DNA from 2 places in the Alteromonas sp. McT4-15 genome. Region 2 is predicted to be linked to the other one. Evidence: predicted binding sites of a transcription regulator. Region 2 holds the regulator's gene; the other holds the start of a gene.

Region 1 (3,434 bases), on a different contig from region 2:
CGAGAATATTTAGCACAACGCAGTGCACTTGAAATGGCACAAAGTCGTGAATCAGGTAATTCACTTTATTTCGTCATGTTCGATTTAGATAAGTTTAAGCGGATTAATGATGAATTGGGGCATGTTGATGGGGATGAAGCGCTGCGCAATTTGAGCCAAGTGACCAAAAGTGCGCTACGTAAAACCGATGTATTTGCGCGTTTCGGAGGTGATGAGTTTGTCTTGCTTTTGCCTAATATCAGCAAACAAAACGCGCTTAATTTAGTGGAAAGAGTACGTGAAGGCATAAATGCGATCACTGTTTCCAATGTCGCATTGTCATCGAGCTTCGGCGTCACACTGATGCAACAAGACGACTCACTAGAAACCTTAATTCAGCGCGCTGATCGCGCGCTTTACGCGTCAAAAGAAAAAGGCGGTAATACCATTACCCTTATTTGAGACCAACGCGCAGCGCTCGCCTTTGATTTAAACCTGCGAGTTGTCTTCAAGTACGTTTTGTCGCATTGACTCACATGGACTCTGACAAACCGGTCTTCCAACGACTTTGGCAGGCACTCCCACCACGGTAACGTGTGGCGGAACATTATCAAGCACGACACTACCCGCGCCCACTTTTGAACCTTCGCCAATTTCAATATTACCCAAAATTTTAGCACCTGCGCCAATGAGTACACCTTGGCGTATTTTTGGATGACGGTCGCCCGACTCGTTACCTGTACCGCCCAGTGTCACACTTTGTAAAATAGACACATTGTCTTCAATAACTGCGGTTTCACCTACGACAATGCCGGTCGCATGGTCGAACATGACTCCACTGCCAATGCGTGCAGCAGGATGAATATCAACCCCAAAACTTGCTGAATTTCGACTTTGAAGAAAGAGCGCCAATTGATGTCGACCATGCACCCATAAATAGTGAGCCATGCGGTGAACTTGAACTGCGTGAAAACCTTTAAAATGCAGCAGTGGGGTTAAGTAGTCATTCACCGCGGCATCGCGGTTTTTTACAGCAAGAATATCGGCTGTCGCCGCTTCACTGATACCGGGTTCAAGTAGATAGGCTTCATCAAATACTTCTCTAATGGCCAGTGCAGGCATGACGTCATCAGCCATTTTATTAGACAAAATGAAGCTTAATGACGACTCAAAATTATGATGCGCTAACACACTGGCATGCACATAACTCGATAGCAATGGTTCACTATCGGCAACAACTTGCGCTTCTTGTTTAAGCGTCGACCAAAAGTCGATGGGCGTAGAAAGTGCTGTCATGAGCATGGTCCAATTTGGTTTGAGCGTTGATAAGAGAGAAGCTGTTCGTACGTATATCGATTGAATGTATTCAACTTAGCAACAATCCTGTGGATTGTGCGAAGTAGTGTACCTAAGTTTACTGCGTTTCAGTACTCGTGTTGTACCCATCAAGCGCAGAATTCGATCAACTTATCGAACTGTTTCGTTATTAGTTATTACTAAAGATTGGGGCTCACGACAGAAAGCCAAGTCATGCGGTTCAACGGGTACAAAACTGGACTGTATAAATTCACAGGCAGCTGGCATAATACTTGTTGTCTTAAAAATCGCTAAAATAGGTGTCACACTATGGATGTATCTCGACTGCTAGACGAGCTTAACGATAAACAACGTGAAGCGGTAGCAGCCCCATTATCGAATGCCCTTGTATTGGCTGGCGCGGGTAGTGGTAAAACGCGCGTACTGGTACATCGCATTGCATGGTTAATGGAAGTCGAAAACATCGCGCCATTCTCAATTTTAGCCGTTACGTTTACCAATAAAGCAGCAAAAGAAATGCGCGGCCGCATTGAATCGCTGATGGGGCGCAGCCTCCACAATATGTGGATTGGTACTTTCCACGGTCTCGCTCATCGCTTGTTACGCGCTCACCATGCTGAGGCTAACCTACCCGAAAACTTTCAGATTATTGACTCAGACGATCAATACCGCCTTATTCGACGCATTCTTAAAGCCATGAATTTGGACGAAAAGCATTGGGCTCCGCGACAAATCCAGTGGTACATCAATGGCAATAAAGACGAAGGGCTACGCCCTCAGCATATAGAAACGCATGGCGATCATATCCAAAAAACCATGCGTGAAGTATACGCGGCCTATCAAGATGCCTGTGACCGTTCGGGTCTCGTCGATTTTGCTGAGTTATTGCTACGCGCACATGAACTGTGGGCGAAAAACCCAGAAGTATTGGCTCACTATCAACGCCGTTTTCGCGCGGTACTTGTTGACGAATTTCAAGATACCAACAATATCCAATATGCCTGGCTACGCATGCTGTGCAGCGGTGAAAATAACAACATCATGATTGTGGGTGATGACGACCAGTCTATATATGGCTGGCGTGGTGCTAACGTAGATAATATTCAGCACTTTTTAAAAGACTTTAATCAACCAACCACCATTCGTCTTGAACAAAACTACCGTTCTACAGGGAACATTCTTAAAGCTGCCAACACGGTTATTGACAACAACACCGGTCGTTTAGGCAAAGAGCTATGGACTGAAGATGCTCAGGGTGAGCTGATTTCTGTTTATGCCGGTTTTAACGAACTTGATGAAGCCCGTTTTATTGTGTCGAAAATTAAAGACTGGCTTAACCAAGGTAATGCTCTAAGTGATACCGCTATTTTGTATCGCAACAATGCACAGTCGCGCGTGCTGGAAGAAGCACTGCTGCACGAGGGTTTAGCTTATCGTATATACGGAGGCTTGCGCTTCTTCGAACGCCAAGAAATCAAAGACGCACTGGGTTATATGCGTATGGTTAGCCACCCGCACGATGACGCTGCCTTTGAGCGTGTAGTTAATACACCCAGTCGCGGTATTGGAGAAAAAACCCTGTCCCAGGTGCGTGACACTGCCAGAGCCCACAACTGTTCGATGTGGCAGGCCTGTCAGCTACTTATCAACGAAGGCGGTTTCAAAGGTCGCGCGTTAAACGCAATGCAAAGTTTTGTGCTGCTGATTACTGAATTAGAACAGGCCACGTTGGATGAGCCTTTGGATCAGCAAGCCGATAAGGCAATAAGGCAATCGGGTCTTTACGCCATGTATCAAGCGGAACGTGGCGAAAAAGCACAGGCTCGTCTAGAAAACTTAGAAGAGCTAGTCAGCGCCTGTAAAACCTTTATTGTACCTGAAGAGGCGGAAGAAATGACTCCGCTGGCAGCATTCCTCGCCCACGCATCTCTTGAAGCTGGAGAAACTCAGGCCGATACAGATCAAGACGCAGTGCAAATGATGACTATTCATACCGCGAAAGGTTTAGAGTTTCCGCTTGTGTTTATGGCAGGGGTTGAAGAAGGTATGTTCCCAAGTCAAATGACAAATGATGAACCCGGCAGAATGGAAGAAGAGCGCCGCTTGTGCTATGTAGGTATGACGCGTGCTATGCAAAA
Region 2 (3,434 bases):
CGCTGATTGAAGCCGTTGATGTCAATGAAGATGGCTTTATTGATGCTGTTGTAATTGAAAATGACCGGCTAAAAGCCTACGACATCGAGAACCAGATACTCGTTGATTCGATCATCAGTGACTTCTCCATTGTTGCTGTTGCGGAATTAACGAATAACGGCGAGCAGTTCTTCGCTGTGAGTGGCTATGAGTCACTGAAGCTATATAAGATGCAAGAGGGTGAGTTCATTGGTTTGAATGAGCTTCAAACTGTTTGTAGTCAATTGCTTCGTATCAATTCTGATAGCGATGATGCCTTTGAGTTTGCATGTCTAGACACAACTCATAATGTGATAAATATCTACGATGTGACAAACGACGCATTGGTGCTTAAAGACACCATTTCGCTGACTTTTTACCCGCAAAATATTGCGGTAATCCCTACGACTTCATCTAATCAATCGATACTCGGCATTTATCCGACTAACGAATATGATTCTTCATACGGGTACTATGACAATATTAATTATCGAGTTGCTGAGCTTGATAGCAAAGGGAACGTTATTTGGCGTAGTCCCTCAATAAGCATTGATAATGTAGATGGTTTGCGTATTCGAAAAAATAATGCCAACAAAGTAGAGCTGCAAATAGGTAACCCAAACATGGCTCTTCTGGTGAAATAAAGGCAATACACTTGTCGCAGAATAATGCTTTTGGCAAAAGACGCGGCAAGTGCTTGTTATTTAAATTTAGGTGTATATACTTACAGGAACTGTATGAACAGACAGGTCTTTTATGCGCCCACTCACAGCTCGACAAACCGAAGTTTTAGAACTTATTAAAACGACCATGCAAGAAACGGGAATGCCACCTACGCGTGCAGAGATAGCACGACAGCTTGGTTTCCGTTCTGCTAATGCGGCAGAAGAACATTTGAAGGCCTTAGCGCGTAAAGGTGTTATTGAAATTCTGCCTGGTACTTCTCGTGGCATTAAATTGAATATTCCACTGGAAGATGAAACACCAGAGGAAGAAGGGCTACCGCTTATTGGGCGCGTAGCAGCGGGCGAACCTATTCTAGCGCAAGAGCATGTTGAGTCGCATTACAAGGTCGATCCTGCGCTATTTCAACCTCAGGCAGACTTTCTGCTACGTGTAAACGGTATGAGTATGAAAGATATCGGTATTCTTGATGGCGACTTATTGGCTGTGCATCGCACTACTGACGTACACAATGGTCAAGTTGTTGTTGCCCGGGTGGATGAAGACGTCACGGTTAAGCGTTTAGAAAAGCGCGGGCGAGAAGTATTACTGCACGCCGAGAACGATGAATTTGCACCTATAAAAGTTGATTTGGCTTCACAACCTTTTGCTATTGAAGGTATAGCGGTGGGTGTTATCCGAAACGCTGACTGGATGTAAGGTTTCGGCAGGTTAATGTAAAAGCGGCCGTGTAGCCGCTTTTTTTGTACCTTAACTTTCACTTTTGTTGGCTGTTCTATGCATGAAGGTTGTTTTTTGAACAGTCTGTCAAAAAAGTTTAATTTTTTTGTAATCACACCAGAACGTCAATTTTTTCGTGCCGCAAGCGCTTTTTAATCCTGTTACTTTTGACAAGACTACGTTTGAAAATATCCATATTCGCATTTTTATGTATTGATTTTTAACGACTTATATTGATTTCCTTATCGCCTCATCTGTTCCAAATGAGCGTTTAAAAGTTTCACGACGTACTCACACTCCACACCGCATCACTGCACTAACAAGGTGCAGCTAGCCAGCATGAAATGATTAAATTTTAACCATCTCGTTAAATTTTTAGCAGAAAAGACTAGACGGCACGTCATTATTGCGCAATTCTTATACAGAGATTAACAAAATAATAACAATGACTCTAAATTTGTTTTACAAATTGCAGTTGTGGGTCAATCGTTCGCAAACCACTTGGTAGGGACAGCGCGCACTAACATTTAGCGTTAATGGTTCTACCATTACGGAGGTGCTGAGTGAAACAACTAATGACCGTCATGGCAAAAGGGTTTGCTAGTATACCCCTTTTGCTTTTTTCTCATTTCCTTTTTGCGCAGGAGGCTGCAGAAGAAGTTTCTTCTCTTAACCTCAGGCGCGGCGCAACTGACATTAGCGGGCAGGTGTATGACCTGCACATGTTAATGTTTTTCATTTGCGTCGGTATTGCAGTAGTCGTGTTTGGCGTAATGTTCGCCTCTATGTATCTGCACAGAAAGTCACGAGGCGCTAAGCCCGCGAATTTCCACGAAAACGTAAAAGTAGAAATCGCGTGGACTGTAATTCCGTTCCTTATCCTCATTTTTATGGCGGTTCCCGCTGCCAACACGCTAATTGCAATGGAAGACGTCTCTGAACCGGATATGACGGTATTGGTGACGGGTTCTCAATGGAAGTGGCACTACAAATACATGGATAGTGACGTAGAGTTTTACTCGTTGCTGGCTACGCAGCGCGAGCAAATTGAAAACAAGTTTGAAAAAACGGAAAACTATCTTCTTGAAGTTGACCGTCCGCTTGTCATTCCCACAGGTCAAAAAGTTCGTTTTCTGATCACATCTGACGACGTTATTCATTCTTGGTGGGTTCCCGATTTCGCAGTTAAGAAGGATGCAAATCCCGGCTTTATAAACGAAGCATGGGCCAAGGTTAACGAACCCGGGGTATATCGCGGTCAGTGCGCTGAACTTTGCGGCAAAGATCATGGTTATATGCCTGTTGTGGTTATTGCGAAAGAGCCTGCTGAATATGCTGCTTGGATGAGTGAGCAGGAAGACATTATTCGTAAAGCGAAAGAAGAAGAGCAACGCCTTCTGTCGATGAATATGTCGATGGACGAACTGATGAAAGAAGGTGAGCGAGTCTATAACGCAACATGTGCAGCTTGCCATATGCCAAATGGTGAAGGTCTGCCGGGCGTATTCCCTGCTCTTAAAGGCAGCAAAATGGCGCTAGAAGATCAGGAAGGACATATCGATATTGTGCTTCATGGTAAATCAGGTACCGCCATGCAAGCGTTCGGCAAAATGTTAAGCCTCAAAGAAATTGCTGCAGTGGTGACTTATGAACGTAACGCGTGGGGTAACAACACGGGTGACATGGTACAGGCGAAAGACGTTAACGCCGTGGCAACGGGTAACTAGGAGCGAGTTATGAGCAAAGCAACTGAAGTCATTTCGCCAGATTCAACTGTGCATCACGACGATCACGATCACCACGATCATATACCGAAAGGTATTACTCGATGGTTGTTTACCACCAACCATAAAGATATCGGTACATTGTATTTGTGGTTCGCCTTTATCATGTTTTTGGTTGGTGGGGCCATGGCAATGGTCATTCGTGCTGAACTTTTTCAGCCGGGTTTGCAAATTGTCGACCCTAACTTCTTTAACCAGATGACCACTGTACACGGTCTAATTATGGTA

The links. Region 2 encodes LexA, which represses DNA repair genes until DNA is damaged. Its sites were predicted from a motif close to TACTGTATNNNNATACAGTA; they were not measured.
Region 1: a site for LexA is predicted at 1,535-1,554, ahead of uvrD (DNA helicase II). Genes of this name have one in related genera too.

The regions. Positions count from the first base shown of each region.
Region 1 is NZ_JAJALG010000004.1:217,128-220,561, reverse strand. Features, by position in the region: gene LHL20_RS05470 (sensor domain-containing diguanylate cyclase) at 1-441, shown strand, start outside; gene cysE (serine O-acetyltransferase) at 469-1,275, opposite strand; gene uvrD (DNA helicase II) at 1,606-3,434, shown strand, end outside.
Region 2 is NZ_JAJALG010000001.1:20,501-23,934, forward strand. Features, by position in the region: gene LHL20_RS00060 (hypothetical protein) at 1-662, shown strand, start outside; gene lexA (transcriptional repressor LexA) at 775-1,401, shown strand; gene coxB (cytochrome c oxidase subunit II) at 1,986-3,149, shown strand; gene ctaD (cytochrome c oxidase subunit I) at 3,159-3,434, shown strand, end outside.